Regions from separate parts of the Mesorhizobium sp. BR1-1-2 genome, predicted to be linked through region 1. Evidence: predicted binding sites of a transcription regulator. Region 1 holds the regulator's gene; each other region holds the start of a gene.
The links. The regulator PhoB, encoded in region 1, activates phosphate uptake and scavenging genes when phosphate is short. The targets are predictions, from matches to a motif close to TGTCATNNANCTGTCAT.
Positions count from the first base shown of each region.

Region 2: ppk2 (polyphosphate kinase 2) is a predicted target of PhoB. The motif match lies at 3,026-3,042, and genes of this name have one in related genera.
Region 3: LB551_RS05925 (RNA degradosome polyphosphate kinase) is a predicted target of PhoB. The motif match lies at 2,428-2,444, and genes of this name have one in related genera.

Region 1 covers NZ_JAIUID010000018.1:60,863-66,309, forward strand. The annotation lists gene pstB (phosphate ABC transporter ATP-binding protein PstB) at 1-354, shown strand, start outside; gene phoU (phosphate signaling complex protein PhoU) at 380-1,087, shown strand; gene phoB (phosphate regulon transcriptional regulator PhoB) at 1,107-1,796, shown strand; gene LB551_RS26735 (ROK family protein) at 1,804-3,045, opposite strand; gene xylF (D-xylose ABC transporter substrate-binding protein) at 3,302-4,342, shown strand; gene LB551_RS26745 (sugar ABC transporter permease) at 4,488-5,447, shown strand, end outside.
Region 2 covers NZ_JAIUID010000002.1:362,265-367,711, reverse strand. The annotation lists gene LB551_RS05180 (multidrug efflux MFS transporter) at 1-466, opposite strand, end outside; gene LB551_RS05175 (GntR family transcriptional regulator) at 585-1,250, shown strand; gene LB551_RS05170 (DUF982 domain-containing protein) at 1,381-1,614, shown strand; gene LB551_RS05165 (hypothetical protein) at 1,641-1,787, opposite strand; gene LB551_RS05160 (aldo/keto reductase) at 1,867-2,910, opposite strand; gene ppk2 (polyphosphate kinase 2) at 3,150-4,070, shown strand; gene LB551_RS05150 (dihydrofolate reductase family protein) at 4,122-4,769, opposite strand; partial or broken gene LB551_RS30020 (DUF86 domain-containing protein) at 4,985-5,203, opposite strand; gene LB551_RS05140 (nucleotidyltransferase family protein) at 5,334-5,447, opposite strand, start outside.
Region 3 covers NZ_JAIUID010000002.1:525,654-531,100, forward strand. The annotation lists gene ppx (exopolyphosphatase) at 1-116, opposite strand, end outside; gene LB551_RS05925 (RNA degradosome polyphosphate kinase) at 116-2,308, opposite strand; gene LB551_RS05930 (zinc-finger domain-containing protein) at 2,509-2,754, shown strand; gene LB551_RS05935 (FAD-dependent monooxygenase) at 2,773-4,011, shown strand; gene LB551_RS05940 (TIGR02117 family protein) at 4,099-4,758, opposite strand; gene LB551_RS05945 (amino acid ABC transporter ATP-binding protein) at 4,874-5,447, opposite strand, start outside.

The sequences.
Region 1 (5,447 bases):
AGCGAGGTCAAGGACAAGCTCAACGCCAGTGGCCTCAGCCTTTCGGGCGGCCAGCAGCAGCGCCTCTGCATCGCCCGCACGGTGGCGGTGAAGCCAGAGGTCATCCTGCTCGACGAGCCTGCCTCGGCGCTCGATCCGCTGTCGACCGCCAAGATCGAGGAACTGATCGACGAGCTGCAGGCCGATTATACGATCGTCATCGTCACCCATAACATGCAGCAGGCGGCGCGCGTGTCGAAGCAGACCGCCTTCATGTATCTGGGCGAGCTGGTCGAGTTCGACCGCACCGAGAAGATCTTCACGTCGCCCCGCGAGAAGCGCACGCAGGACTATATCACCGGCCGCTTCGGCTGATCCCAGGCATACGAGGACCAAGATCATGGCCGAACATACAGTCGCAGCCTTTGACGAAGATCTCGGACAGATCAGCAGGCTGATCCGCGACATGGGCGATCTCGCCTCATCGATGGTCGGCGGCGCCACCAAGGCGCTCCTGAATTCCGACAATGCGCTCGCCCAGCGCGTCGTCTCCGACGACGCGATCATGGATGCGCGCCAGCGCGAACTCGACGACCGCGCCATCACGCTGATCGCCAAGCGGCAGCCCATGGCGGACGATCTGCGCCATGTCGTCGGCTCGATCCGCATGGCGGGAGATCTCGAACGCATCGGCGATCTCGCCAAGAACATCGCCAAGCGCGTCGGCACCGTCGGCCTGGCCGCCACGCCGCGCGACCTGTCGCACTCCATCGATGCCATGGCGCAGCTGGTATTGATCCAGGTGCAGGGCGTGATCGAGGAGTATGGCGCCCGTGATGCCTCGGCGCTAGCCAAGCTGCGCGCCGACGATGAACGCATCGACGTCAAATACACATCGGTGTTCCGCGAGCTGCTGACCTACATGATGGAGGATCCGCGCAACATCACCGCCTGCACGCATCTTTTGTTCTGCGCCAAGAATCTCGAGCGCATCGGTGATCATGTGACCAACATTGCCGAAAATGCCTATTATGTGCTGACCGGCACGCAATTGCCCGCCAATCGCCCGAAGCAGGACGAAACGGCGATGTCGGCGCCAGCGGCGTGACGGCAGGGGTGACCAGTCGATGATCGCGCCACGCATCATGGTGGTGGAGGACGAGGAGCCGCTGGGTGTGCTGCTCCGTTACAATCTGGAATCGGAGGGTTACCAGGTCGAGGTGGTGACGCGCGGCGACGAGGCCGAGATCCGCTTGCAGGAGAATGTCCCCGACCTTCTTGTGCTCGACTGGATGGTGCCGGCGGTTTCCGGCATCGAGCTCTGCCGCCGTCTCCGGATGCGGCCCGAGACCGAGCGGCTGCCGATTATCATGCTGACGGCGCGCGGCGAAGAAAGCGATCGGGTGCGAGGTCTCTCCACCGGCGCCGACGACTATTTGGTCAAGCCGTTCTCAACGCCGGAATTCATGGCACGCGTCAAGGCGCTGCTGCGCCGCGCCAAGCCGGAAGTGCTGTCCAGCGTGCTCAAGGTCGGCGACATCGTGCTCGACCGTGAATCGCACCGGGTCTACCGCAAGAAGAGCGAGATCCGGCTCGGGCCGACCGAGTTCCGTCTGCTCGAATTCATGATGCGCCATCCCGGCCGCGTGTTCTCGCGCAGCCAGCTGCTCGACAATGTCTGGGGCGAAACGATCTATATCGACGAGCGCACCGTGGACGTCCATGTCGGCCGGCTGCGCAAGGCGGTCAACAACGGCCGCATGCCTGACGTGATCCGTACTATCCGTGGCGCGGGGTATGCGATCCGCGAAGCCTAGGGATATGTCACGCAACATTCTCGCCCACGCCTGATTTCGCTTGTGCCCCCGGTGCGAAAATTTCCTGGTCGACGAAGGTCAGCGCGCGCATGGCGCAGCCCTCGCGGATCAGCGGCAGTTCGTTCGGCTCGGTGTCGAAGGAAATCGATTTCGAGTGCTGTCCGCCGGCGGTCTGGGCAATGGCTTCGCGCAGAGCCGGCTCGATCAAGTCGAAGGCGGCGGCGCTGACGCCGACCATGGCGACCGGCGCCGGATCGATCAGGGCGAACAGGCTGCCAAGGCCGTAGCCCAGCGCCTCACCGGCCTTGCGGTAGGCTTCGCGCTCCGGCCCGTCCTTTTCGCGCGCCGTGGCCGCCAGCGCACGCATGTCGGCGTCGCTGACATCGACGGGCTCGGTGTCCTCGCCAAGCTGCCTCGCGTTGCGCCAGATGGCATAGTTCCCGGCATAGGCCTCGACACAGCCGCGCCGCCCGCAGCGGCAGAGCGCCCCACCCGGGCGATGGATCATGTGGCCGAACTCGCCTCCGGATGAATGGGTGCCGGTGAACAGTTCGCCCTTCAGCACCAGGCCCATGCCGATGCCGTGTGACAACAGGATGGCGATGAAGTCGTCGCGGTAGCGCCGGGGATCGCGCCAGCGCAGCGCCACCGCCATCATGTTGCAATCGTTCTCCATGGTGGCGGGAATGCCGAACTCGGCCTCCAGTATGTCGGCGAAGGCAATATCGGTCTGCGGCGTGATCGGCGACCACAGCATGGCGCGCGCCTCCGTGTCGGTGATGCCCTGGATCGCCAGCGCGATACGGGCGATGCTGGCGACGTCGAGGTCGGGATCCTCGAACCGCCGCCTGACGATGGCTACGCATTCGCCGATCAGCGCCTCGCGCGACATGGTCAGCGTGTCCAGCCGGCGCTGCTCCTCCGATATCACCTGGCCGGCATAGTCGATGACGGCGACGGAGAGGAAATTCAGCGACAGCACCACGGTCATCACCGCCGCGGCTTCAGGGTTGAGGCTGAGGCCGATCTGCGGCCGGCCGCGTTTCATCGCACCGGCCTCGCTCGGCTTGCTCTGCGCCAGGATGCCTTCGCCGATCAGGTCGGAGGAGATCGCCGATATGGTGGAATGGCTGAGCCCGGTGGTCGCGGCAATCTCGGTGCGCGAGGGCTGCCCGGCACGGCGCACGGCCGCGATCACCATCGCCCGATTGCGTCGGCGCAGATCGTCGTGGCGGATTCCGACCGACATGTTTCTCGCATCCTCCCGGTCGCCGTCTTCTCTCCCCAGGCCCAGCGACCGCCAAATACTGGCAGAACCGGCCTTGGCTGTCATTATTTATTCCGGAGCTCGAAAAAAATTCACGAGGACATCAAAATACATCAGAATCGACGTTGACAGCGTTCCGACGATGGACCAGTGTTTTTTCGAGGCTCGAAAAAATAGAGCCTTTGTGCCGGCCTTCGGGCCTGTTTGGTCGCGCCATACGCGGCGCAGGGAGGATAAGATGAAGAGATTCACAGCCGCTATCCTGGCGGGTGTCGCCATGTCGCTGACGCTCGCGTCGGTCGCGCAGGCGAAGGACAAGGTCATCGGCGTTTCCTGGTCGAACTTCCAGGAAGAGCGTTGGAAGACCGACGAGGCCGCCATGAAGAAGGCGATCGAAGCCGCCGGCGACAAGTATATTTCCGCCGACGCCCAGTCCAACCCCGGCAAGCAGCTCACCGACGTCGAGAGCCTGATCTCGCAGGGCGCCAATTCGCTGATCATCCTGGCGCAGGACGCCTCCGCCATCGGCCCGGCGGTGCAGAAAGCGCTCGACGAAGGCATTCCGGTCGTCGGCTATGACCGCCTGATCGAGAATAAGGACGTTTTCTATCTGACCTTCGACAACAAGGAAGTGGGCCGCATGCAGGCCCGCGAAGTGTTCAAGGTGAAGCCGGAAGGCAACTACGTCTTCATCAAGGGCTCGGGTGCGGATCCGAATGCCGATTTCCTGTTCTCGGGCTCGATGGAAGTGCTCAAGGACGCCATCGACAGCGGCAAGATCAAGAATGTCGGCGAGGCCTATACCGATGGCTGGCTGCCGGCCAACGCCCAGAAGAACATGGAGCAGTTCCTGACCGCCAACGACAACAAGGTCGACGCGGTGGTCGCGGCCAATGACGGCACTGCCGGCGGCGTCGTCGCGGCGTTGACGGCTCAAGGTTTGGCCGGCACCGTGCCGGTGTCGGGCCAGGATGGTGATCATGCCGCGCTGAACCGGATCGCGCTCGGCACGCAGACCGTGTCGGTGTGGAAGGACGCGCGGGAACTCGGCAAGAACGCCGCGGAGATCGCCTCGCAACTGGCCGACGGCAAGAAGATGACCGATATTGCCGGCGTCAAGGACTTCACCACGCCCGGCGGGAACACCGTCAAATCGTTGTTCCTGACCCCGGTTGCGATCACCAAGGACAATCTCAACGTCGTCATCGACGCTGGCTGGATCAAGAAGGACGAGGTCTGTGCCGGCGTCGCGGCGGGCAGCGTCGCGGCCTGCAACTGATCTTGCACCACGTCAAGCATTGAAGCGCCGCGGCTGCCAAGCCGCGGCGTTTTCTCAAGAAGATTTGTTTTTCCGCCCCGGGCGGGTAACTTCTAGGCTGGGTTCCGGCATCCGCGTCAGACGGGCAGGCCGGTGGGAGAAAATCATGACCGACACGACGTCCAACCCGCAGGCCGACACCGCGCGTGCGTCGGAGCTCGGCGCCGTCGCCCGGTTCCTGAAGGCGACCGAGATCGACACGCGCATGCTCGGCATGATCGGCGCGCTGCTGCTGATCTGGATCGGGTTGCATGTCCTGTCCAGCCTGCGTCTCGGCGTCAATCCGCTCGATTTCGACAGCCGTACCTTCCTCACGCCGCGCAATCTGTGGAACCTGTCGGTGCAGACCTCGGCCGTCGCCATCATGGCCTCAGGCATGGTGCTGGTCATCGTCATGCGCAACATCGATCTGTCCGTCGGTTCGGCCGAAGGGTTGATCGGCATGGTCATGGGCTTCGCCCAGGTGCACTTCCTGGTGCGGATGGTCGGACTCGAGCTCGGCAACCCATGGATCTGGGTCCTGGCGCTGGTCATCGGCCTGGTGCTCGGCCTGTTGATCGGCGCCTTCCAGGGTTTCGTCATCGCCTATCTCGAAGTGCCGGCCTTCATCGTCACGCTGGGCGGATTGCTGGTCTGGCGCGGTGCCGCCTGGTGGGTCACCAGCGGCCAGACGGTGGCGCCGCTCAACACGACGTTCCAGCTGATGGGCGGCGGCCCGGCCGGATCGATCGGCGCGACCTGGAGCTGGGTGGTCGGTATCGCCGCCTGCCTTGCGGTGGTGCTTGCGCTGTTCAACGGGCGGGTGCAGCGCAAGCGCTTCCGTTTCCCGCTGCGTCCGATCTGGGCCGAGACGCTGATTGGCGTGGTGACCTGCGCCGTCATCATGGGCGCGGTTTGGCTGGCCAATTCCTATCCGTGGCCGGTCGGCATCGTGAACAGATATGCAGCCGCCAACAACATCACCGTGCCCGAGGGCGGCCTGTTCATCGCCCATGGCATCGCCATACCGGTGCTGATGGCCATCGCCGTCGGGCTGGTCATGACCTTCATCACCAAACGCACCCGT
Region 2 (5,447 bases), on a different contig from region 1:
CCGTGATGCCAGCGGACAAGACACCGAGCGCCCAGCCGGAGCGGTCCTTCGGCGTCTGCATGGCCACCAATATGGTCGAGCCGGAGGAATAGCCGCCGGCAAAGCCGATCAGCAGGCGCAGCAGCACCAATTGCCAAACCGTCTCGACCATTCCGGTCAGCGACATGCAGATCGCCATGCCGAAGGAGGCGCGTACCAACATCAGCTTGCGGCCGTAGCGGTCGCCGAGCCGTCCCCATAACGGCGCAACGAGCGCCGCCGCGAAGAAGGTCGCCCCATAGGCGATGCCCGACCATTGCACGATCGCCGCATGGCCCTCGACGCCCAGTTGCTCGACATAGAGCGGCAGGAACGGCAAGAGCAGGGTCATGGCGATGAGCGTGCTGAACGAACCCGCGAAGCAGACGGCGAGATCGCGCCGCCAGTGGATGTTGTAGCCGCCCTGTGCCGTATCGTTCTGCGTCATGTCGTGCCTGCGTGTGTCAGGGGATTGTTGTGGATACCGTTTTGGGATACCAAGTCGGTATCCGTCATGGACCCACAGCCCGACCGCTGTCAATGCGGCACGTGAAAAGGCAACAACGATGTCCCAGATGCACAATGTCGAACGGCAGCTCCGCGAGATGATCCTTGGACTTGAGATCGGCCCGGGTGAGAAACTCACCGAGCGCTGGATCGAAAGCCGCTTCGGCGCCTCGCGCACGCCGGTCAGGGCTGCGCTGCTGCGGCTCGAAACCGAGGGGCTGGTCGGCAGGGACGGGCGCGGCTGGACGGTCTCGCCCATCAACCTGGCCGAACTCGAGCAGATCGCGGTCTACCGCGAAGCGGTCGAGGTCGCGGCCTTGCGGCTGACATGCGGGCTTGCCGACAGAAGTGCCATCGATGTCGTCGAGGCTATGCTCGTCTCCTGCGACGACGACACTCCGCGCGAGGAATGGCATCGCGTCGGTATGGATTTCCACATCGAGCTGGCACGACTGTCCGGCAATGAATTCCTGTTTCGAGCCGTCCGCGATGCGATGACCAGGCTTTCGCGCGCCCGTTGGCTGGAGGTACGCGATGGAGCGGCCCTTGGCCGCGCGTGGTCCGAGCATCACGCCATCCTGGCCGCCGTGCGGAGCGGCGATGCACAGGAAGCCGCGCGCTTGCTCTCGGAGCATATCGTCGGCAGTCGCGACCGTCTGTTGACGTCGCTGGCCAATGATCGCCGCGGCCTTCGCGCCAGGGGATTTGCCGTCGTGGCGGCATAATGCAGCCTGCAGGGCAGGCCACTCGCCGCCGAAAAAAGGACCGCCGGCCCCGAGCCCCACTTTCGGCCTCGCTTCGCGGACGCCGATGGCGTAGGACCGGGCGATGGAAAACAACCGATTTGAAGTACCCGTGACCGTCAAATCAGTCACGGCGGGAAGTACACAGCTCTTACGCTCGGCCCGCGAGGCTTCCGACTATCTCATGAACAGCTGGCCCGGCAAGCGCACTCCCAAGCATCGCGCGGCGCTGCAGGCCTGCCACGATGCGCTGGCCGGCGACAAGCCGGCCATGAACGCAAGGCGCGCCTTTATCGCGGCGGCGCGTGAAGTGGACGTCTTCGTCAGCGACAAGGCGCCGGCCTGATCCAGGCGGATTGCCGCCGCGCGCCGTCACTCCTCTGTTTCAGTCTCGGCGTCAGTCTCGGGTTTCGAACGCTCCCGCGCCGCAGCCTTGGCCGCCAGCTTTTCGGCCTTCTTGGCCGCCTTCTGGCGATCGCGTTCCTTGCGTTCCTGATCGTAATTTGGTGCTCGTGCCATGGCGGCTCCTTTTTGCTGTTCTTGTGGGCTGACTACGCGTCGTTCGCCTTCCGACGTCTCGGAGCCGGCATCAGGGTTCCTATAAGCTGCTTCGGTCGATCACAAGGTCGGCGGCGCCGAAACGTTCCTTTGCCGTCAGCTGCTGATGCCAATAGGGATAGAGCAGGGGCGGGCGGCTGACCGCGTCGAGACGGTCACGTTCCTCGCCGGTCAGCGTCAGGCCGGCCGCGGCGATATTGTCCTTGAACTGGGCCTCGTTGCGCCCGCCGATCACCAGCGAGCTGACGGCCGGCCTGCCAAGCAGCCAGGCAAGCGCCACCTGTGCGGCGGATACGCCGCGGGCCTTGCCGATTTCGACCAGCACATCGACGATCCGCCACAGCCGGTCCTCGTCGCGGATCGGCGGTTCGGACCACCCGGCGATCTGGCGCGCGGTCGGGCTGTCGCGGTGATATTTGCCCGACAGCAGGCCGCCCGCCAGCGGACTCCACACCAGCACGCCCAGCCCTTGGTCGACCGAGATCGGCAGAAGCTCGTATTCGGCTTCGCGTGCCTCGAGCGTGTAGTGGATCTGCTGGGTGACGAAGCGCGGTTGATGGCGGCTGTCGCTGATGGAGAGCGCCTTCATCACCTGCCAGCCGGAATAGTTGGAGCAGCCGACATAGCGGATCTTGCCCTGGCCGACCAGTGTGTCGAGCGCGGCGATGGTCTCTTCGAGTGGCGTCACGCCGTCCCATTCGTGCAGGAAATAGATGTCGATGACGTCGGTCTTGAGCCGCTTCAGGCTCTTCTCGCATTCGCGGATCAAATGATAACGCGACAGGCCCTCGTCATTGGGGCCATCGCCCATGCGCATGCGCGCCTTGGAGGCGATCAGCACGTCGCTCCTGCGCTTGCCGCCGAGCGCCTCGCCGATGATCTCCTCCGAGAGGCCGCTCGAATAGACATTGGCCGTGTCGATGAGATTGATGCCGGCATCGATGCATAGATCGATCATGCGCTTCGCCTCGGCGAGATCGCTGTTGCCGACAGCCGCGAAAGGGCCGGCGCCGCCAAAGGTCATGGTGCCCATGGTCAGTGTCGAAACCTTCAGGCCGGAACGGCCGAGAGTGCGGTATTCCATGTCAGTCCTCGCGATTGAGTAGAATGGCCCGATAGGGTTGCTGGATTTGTAGGACAATCCGCGCGGCTTGTCGCCCTCCGGCCCCGCACACCGATGAGCGGCCGTGGCGTGCCCCTGCAATAAAACCGTCATTGTCGGCCTATACTCAGTCGGTCAGGGTGTTGCGCGCCGCCGTCAGGACGCGGCCAGTGCGCCCGGCCGTTGCCGGAGGCGGCAGCTTGCAGATGGAGCAGCACGAGATGAATGAATCCATACCCAAGTCCGGCGCCAGGGACTGGCTGGAAGCCGAACTCGCCGACACGCTCGACGAGGACTATGAACTGGAGATGTCGGAACCGGCGCTGTCGTTGGAGATCGCCAGGATCTACAAGAACGCGCATCCGCCTTCTATCGACCGCATGCAGTATTTTCGCGACCTGATCGGGCTGCAATCCGAGCTGATCAAGCTGCAATCCTGGGTCGCCTACCACAAGAAGAAGCTTGTGGTGATCTTCGAAGGCCGGGATTCGGCAGGCAAGGGCGGCGTCATCAAGCGCATCACCCAGCGGCTCAACCCACGCATCTGCCGCGTCGTGGCGCTTCCGGCGCCGACCGAGCGCGAGAAGTCGCAATGGTATTTCCAGCGTTATGTGCCGCACCTGCCGGCCGGCGGCGAGATCGTTCTGTTCGACCGCTCGTGGTACAACCGTTCCGGCGTCGAGCGGGTGATGGGTTTCGCTGGGCCCGATCAGGTGGAGGAATTCTTCCGTGACGTGCCGGAGTTCGAGCGCATGCTGGTCCGCTCGGGCATCACGCTGGTCAAATACTGGTTCTCGATCACCGACGAGGAACAGCAGATGCGCTTCCTGATGCGCATCCACGATCCGATGAAGCAGTGGAAGCTGTCGCCGATGGACCTGCAGTCACGGGTGCGCTGGGAACAGTACACCAAGGCCAAGGAAGAGACCTTTGCCCGTACCAACATTCCGGAGGCGCCCTGGTTCATCGTCGAGGGCAACGACAAGAAGCGAGCGCGGCTGAACTGCATCGACCACCTCTTGCAGCAGGTTCCCTACGAAGAGGTGCCGCACGAGGAGATCACGCTCCCCGAGCGCGTCTTCAATCCCGAATACGAGCGCCAGGTGCTGCCGCGCGAGCTCTACGTGCCGGAGAAGTATTGAGGCGGGTGAAGCTGCGATCTCCCCCACGAGGGGGAGATTACGCTCCCCACCTTACGCCCGCTTGATCACCACATGCGTGGCAAGCGGCGTCGCTACCTGTTCGCTGCACTGATAGCCGAGCTTCGGCAGATCAATCCCGGCGAAGAGGTGCTCGCCGGAGCCGAGCAGCACCGGCGAGATCGCCAGATGCATCTCGTCGATGAGCTTCTCCTGAAGATATTGCCGGACGGTGGCGACGCCGCCGCCGACCCGCACATCGCTACCATTGGCCGCTGCCCTTGCCTGCTCGAGCGCCGAATGGATGCCATCCGTAACGAAGTAAAAGGTCGTGCCGCCTTCCATGACGATGGGCTCGCGCGCATGGTGCGTCAGCACGAAGACAGGCACATGATAGGGCGGGTTGTCGCCCCACCAGCCCTTCCAGTTTTCGTCGGGCCATTCGCCGCGGATCGGCCCGAACATGTTGCGGCCGAGGATCCAGGCGCCGACATTCTCGAAGCTGCCCGCCGCGAACGCGTCGTTGGTATCGGTGGTGCCGCCATCTTCTCCGAGCACCATCTTGCGGAAGGTGCGGGTACCAATCATCCATTTGTGCAGGGCTTCCCCGCCGACGCCGAGCGGGTTCTTCAAATCCTGGTCGGGACCGGCACCGTAACCGTCGAGCGACAAGGTGAATGCATTGACGCGAAGTTTGGACATGGAGGCTCCTCAGACTGATTGTAAATTGCAACCAGTATGGAATAACGCAACCGATTGCATATTGCAAGCTGTATTCCCATTGCTGTGACGTGGTGAACTGCCGGCGGTTAGCGGCAGCACCGCCAATACGCTTAATGCTTCTGACGAAGGTGACCGGGATGCTTGTGCAGCAGGCAGCTGCGGAGTGGCCGCAGCCGGCCCGCGAGGAAATGCAGCTATTTGCCTTGCAAAGCCTTGAGGATTCGCTCGATGGCCAGGCGTAGCGGCGGTAGGCTGTCTGCAACTACTGCCCAGACGAGAGCTTCGGACGTCTTGTGATATTCGTGGCGTAGAATGTTGCCTATTCCACGAACCTGTTTCCAAGGGATTTCTGGAGCAAGAATGATCAAATCGTCCGGGATATGCCGCGTGGCTTCAGAAATAATCTCGATGCCGCGCTCGACGCCATGGCGAAGTAGCCAGCTGTTACGAAAATTTCGAGAGTCTTGCCCGCGGTGGCAGCGTCGATGCCATCCAAGGCCGTCATGATCTCGGCTAGGATTGGCTCGATCCGGCGGGCTCCCATCAGAATACGCACACGGCCGATCGCTCGATCTCGGCTTTCAACATCGGATGAAGGCTATCGCGTGTGGTGAGGTCGATCTCCGCCGAGATATTCTCTTCGAGAAATTGCTTGAT
Region 3 (5,447 bases), on a different contig from region 1:
ATGGTCGGCGAGCGCGCCAGCCCCTCATAGACGACAAGGCGGATCGAATTCGAGCCGATGTCGATGATGGACAGCGGTCGGCGATCCTGCAGCCGGCCCTGGGAATCGGACAGCATCAGGCGGCGGCGTTCTTCTTGCGGCGCTTGAATTGCGCGATCCGCTTCGGCGCATGCGATTTCAGCGCATCACCCCGTCCCGACAGGCTCGGATTGGTCATGAAATATTCCTGTGCGTTGAACGGTTCCTCGCCCTCCTCGAGCACGACGCGCCGGGAGGTTCCATCAGCCAATACGTCGAAACTTTGCTGATTGTCCATGATGTTGCCGAGCATGATCTGACCCAGCACCTGTTCATGCACAGTTGGATTGGTGATCGGCACCATGGTCTCGACGCGACGGTCAAGATTGCGCGGCATGAGGTCGGCCGAGGAGATGTAGACGACCGCCTCGTCCGACGGCAAGCCATGGCCATTGCCGAAGCAATAGATGCGGCTGTGCTCGAGGAAACGGCCGACGATCGACTTGACCCTGATGTTTTCCGACAGGCCCGGTACCTGCGGCCGCAGACAGCATATGCCGCGCACGACGAGGTCGATCTCGACGCCGGCGCGGCTGGCGTCATAGAGCGCATCGATGATGATCGGATCGACAAGGGCGTTCATCTTCATCCAGATGCGCGCCGGGCGTCCCTCGAGCGCGTGGGCGACCTCATCGGAAATGTGCTGCAGGATGCGGTTTCTCAGCGTGAAGGGCGAGATCGCCAGCCGCATTTCCGCGGTCGGCTCGGCATAGCCGGTGATGAAGTTGAACAACTGCGCGACATCGCGCGCGATCGTGGCATCGGTAGTGAAGAAGGACAGGTCGGTGTAGATGCGCGCAGTCACCGGATGGTAGTTGCCGGTGCCCAGATGCACATAGTTGCGCAGCTTTCCGTCCTCGCGCCGCACCACCAGAGACATTTTGGCGTGGGTCTTGAGCTCGAGGAAGCCGAACACGACCTGGACGCCGGCGCGTTCGAGGTCGCGCGCCCAGCGGATGTTGGCCTCCTCGTCGAAGCGGGCCTTGAGCTCGACCAGGGCCGTCACCGACTTGCCGGCCTCGGCCGCGTCGACCAGCGCACGCACGATCGGGCTGTCATTGGAGGTGCGGTAAAGCGTCTGCTTGATCGCCACCACTTCCGGGTCGGCCATCGCCTGGCGCAGGAACTGAACCACGACGTCGAAGGATTCGTAAGGGTGGTGGACGATGATGTCCTTCTCGCGGATGGCGGCGAAGCAATCGCCCCCATGCTCGCGGATGCGCTCCGGGAAACGCGGATTGTAGGGCGTGAATTTGAGGTCGTCGCGGGCAACGGCCACGATCTCCGAAATCTGGCTGAGCGCCAGCGGGCCGGTCAGGACGCTGATGCGGCTCGACGAGACGCCGAGTTCCCCGGCGACGAATTCGCGCAGTTCGGCCGGCATGAGCATGTCGAACTCGATGCGAATGACGGAGCCGCGGCGGCGGCGCTTCAGCGCGGTCTCGAACAGGCGCACGAGATCTTCCGATTCCTCCTCGACCTCGATGTCGCTGTCGCGAATGATGCGGAACGTGCCGGAGCCCTTGACCTCGTAACCCGGGAACAACTTGCCGATGTAGAGGCCGACCGCCTCTTCCAGCGGGATGAAGCGGACATGGTGCTTGCGGTCCGGCAGGCGGATGAAGCGCTTCAGCGCCACCGGCAGGCGCAGGAGCGCGCTCATCTCCTCGCCGTTCTTGCGATGGCGAAGCTGCAGCGCCATCGAGAAGCCGAGATTGGGGATGAACGGGAATGGGTGCGCCGGGTCGATCGACAATGGCGTGAGAACAGGAAACACCTGATCCTGGAAGTGCTCCTCAAGCCAGGCCTTCTCATCCTTCGTCAGCGCGTCGCGGGTGATGCTCTCGATGCCTTCCTTGTTGAGCAGCACGGTCAGCGCCGAGAGGCTCTTCTGCTGGTCTTCCTGCAACCGTTCGACCTCACGCAGCAGCTGTTCGAGCTGCTGTTCGGGGGTACGCCCGTCCGGGCTTCTCAACACGATGCCTTCGCGAACCTGGCCGGCGAGACCGGCTACGCGCACCATGAAGAACTCATCGAGATTGGCTGCGGAGATCGACAGGAAACGTACCCTCTCCAGCAGCGGATGGTTTGCGTTCTGCGATTCCTCGAGCACGCGGCGGTTGAACTGCAACCAGGAGAACTCGCGATTGACGAAACGATCCGGATTGCCTTCCGGGCTTGCCGCTTCCGCATTGATGAACTCGCTCTGGACCGGCTTCAGTTCGTTCATGGTTCCTGCTCTTCCCACGTCTGGTTGCTTCGCCGCTTTCGGGCGGCGCCCAGGCTGTTGCGCCTGGCTGCGATGCTCCAGCCGGTTAACCGGCTTAACTTATCCTCTGACAGGCTTTTGCGACAGTTTCATTTCATCGAACTTGCAAACAGGCCGGTTATGATCCAAACGCTGAGCAGACTGCGCTAAAGGAGACGACGATGGCAGGCGGTTCCATTCCCCATTTCCAGAACGATGCGGGCCATCCGGCGATCGATATCGGCGTCAAGGAATTCATGTGCACCGGGGCCAACCCGCCCTTCGACCATCCGCATGTGTTTCTCGACATGGGCGACGACAATGAGAAGGTCTGCCCCTACTGCTCGACGCTTTACCGCTATTCGCCGAAGCTGACGGCGATGGAAACGCTGCCGGCTGGCTGCCTCTACATCGACCAGGCCGCCTGACCTCCAGCGGCCGGGCCAATGGCAGACGCACAGTCCCGGCAAGTCATCATCGCCGGGGCGGGTATTGCCGGGCTGACCGCGGCGCTGGCTTTCGCCGAGCGCGGATATCCCGTACGGATCTTCGAACAGGCGCAGCGCCTCGAGGCGGCGGGCGCCGGCATCCAGCTTTCGCCCAACGCGACGCGCATCCTGCGTGAGCGCGGCGTACTCGACGCACTTCTTCCCAATGCCGTCAAGCCGGAAGCCGTGGTGCTGAAGGATGCCGCAAGTCTGCGTGAACTGGCGCGCGTGCCGCTTGGGCAAGCCGGTGAGGCACGCTGGGGTGCGCCCTACCTCGTGGCGCATCGAGCGGACCTGCAAAACGCGCTGATGGCGCGTGTTGCCCAGATGCCTGGCATCCATCTCACCGCCGGCGCGCAGGTCAGCAGCGTGGCCACCGGTTCACTCGTTATCACCATGACAGACGGGGTCGGCCGCAAGGTCATGGATACCGAAGAATCTCTGCTGGTCGGTGCCGATGGCGTTTGGTCAGCGGTGCGGAGGTTTGCCAGTCCAGGCGGCGGAGCCGGCTTCGCGAATAGCCATTTCGCCGGCGAGCTGGCCTGGCGCGCCACGGTCGGCGCGGACAGCGAAGCAGGGCGAGCCTTTGCCGCGCTCGGCGCCGCCGACTGCGTCACCACCTTCCTGCATCCCGATTTCCACATGGTAGCCTACCCCGTCAGCAGGGGCAGCGCCTTTAACCTGGTCGCCTTCACCAAGGGCAAGCGCATTGCCGAAGGCTGGTCGGGTCATGCCGATCCCGCCATCCTTGCCGGTGCTATGCGCGGCACGTCGCCAGCGCTGGCGAGACTCGTCACCTTAGCCGGTCCATGGACCGCCTTTCCGATCCACACCGTGGAGCAAAGGCGCTGGACGATGCCGGAGGGGGTGGCACTGATCGGCGACGCGGCGCATGCCATGACGCCCTTCGCGGCGCAGGGCGCGGCAATGGCCATCGAGGATGCGGTAACGCTTGCCAATTTGATCGCCGACTTCCCAGCCGACCCAGGGCAAAGCCTCACCATCTGGGAGAACCTGCGGCGACCGCGCGTCGCCAAGGTTATCCGGCGTGGAGCCCTCAATCGCCTCGCCTGGCATGCCTCGGGCCCGGTGGCGATCGCCCGCAACCTGATCCTGGCGACGCGGCCGGCGGAGAAGCTCGCGGCGGATCTGGACTGGCTCTATGGATGGGAGGAGCGGAAGATTGTGAGGCGGTGAAAACGCAGCCGCGACAGGCTGGCGGGACAGCACCCATGTTTTGAACTGCGCTCTTCAGCCATGTGACGTCGGCTGATGGCCGGATCATCAATTGTACAACCGCATCGACCACCCAAGCGAGACCGGCAGCGGGTTCCACCAACCGGTGCGCAGGCCGGCGGTTCGCAAGGCGGCGGCCGTCCAGGTGTTGCAGCCGACCAGCGCATTGAAATGGCCGTTCGCCTCATAGAAGCGGTCGAAATCGGAATAGGCGGCACCGGCGATGACGATCGGCCCGCCTGGTCCTTGCTGAAAGCTCGCATCGATGAAGTCGAGCAATGCGGCAAAGCGGTCTTCCGGGATGTCGAAGCCGGCGACATCGGGTCCGGAGATATCGCCGGCGACCTCGACATGCATCACTGAAGCGTCAAGCGTCAGGGCCTTGAATACGGGCATCGCCTTCAGCTGCGACCAGGTCGGCGTCTCCAGGTAGAAGGCGCGGCCGCCCCAGCCGAAGACGATGTAGCGCACCTCGGGCGCATCGGAAGGCTGGCCGGCAGCGGCGAGGAAGCGAAAGCGTCGGCGCACGCCGTCATCGACGGGAATGGCGATGTCGGTGTGGATCGGATTGCTCAGCACCAGAATGTGCCTGACGCCCTCGCCGGCCGCGGCAGCCGGCCAGAGTGGTCGCGGCACCAGCGTGCCGAGTGCCGCGACCAGCACCACCGCGGCAACCAGCACGGCCAGGAAACGAAGGCGTTTTCTCATCCGGGCATAGTTCTTGCGATTCCAGCACGTTTCAATCGAAACGATCCGGTCGGCCAAGTGTGAAAAAGCCCGACCGTGGCGCGGCCGGGCTCCTTCCATTTCGACGAAGCAGCGCTCAGTGCAATATCTGCGACAGGAACAGCTTCGTGCGCTCGTGGCGCGGGTGATCGAAGAACTCGGCCGGCGTGTTCTGCTCGACGATCTGGCCCTGATCCATGAAGATCACCCGGTTCGCGACTTTCCGCGCAAAGCCCATTTCGTGGGTGACGCACAGCATGGTCATGCCTTCCTCGGCAAGGCTAACCATGGTCTCCAGCACTTCCTTGATCATTTCCGGGTCGAGAGCGGAGGTCGGCTCATCGAACAGCATGATGCGCGGGTTCATGCACAGCGAACGGGCAATCGCCACGCGCTGCTGCTGGCCGCCGGAGAGCTGGCCCGGATATTTGTTGGCCTGTTCGGGGATCTTGACGCGCTTGAGGAAATGCATGGCGATTTCCTCGGCCTGCTTCTTCGGCGTCTTGCGGACCCAGATCGGCGCCAGCGTGCAGTTCTCCAGGATGGTCAGGTGGGGGAACAGGTTGAAGTGCTGGAACACCATGCCGACCTCTCGGCGCACCTCGTCGATCTTCTTGAGATCGTTGGTCAATTCCTTGCCGTCGACGAAGATCTTGCCCTTCTGGTGTTCT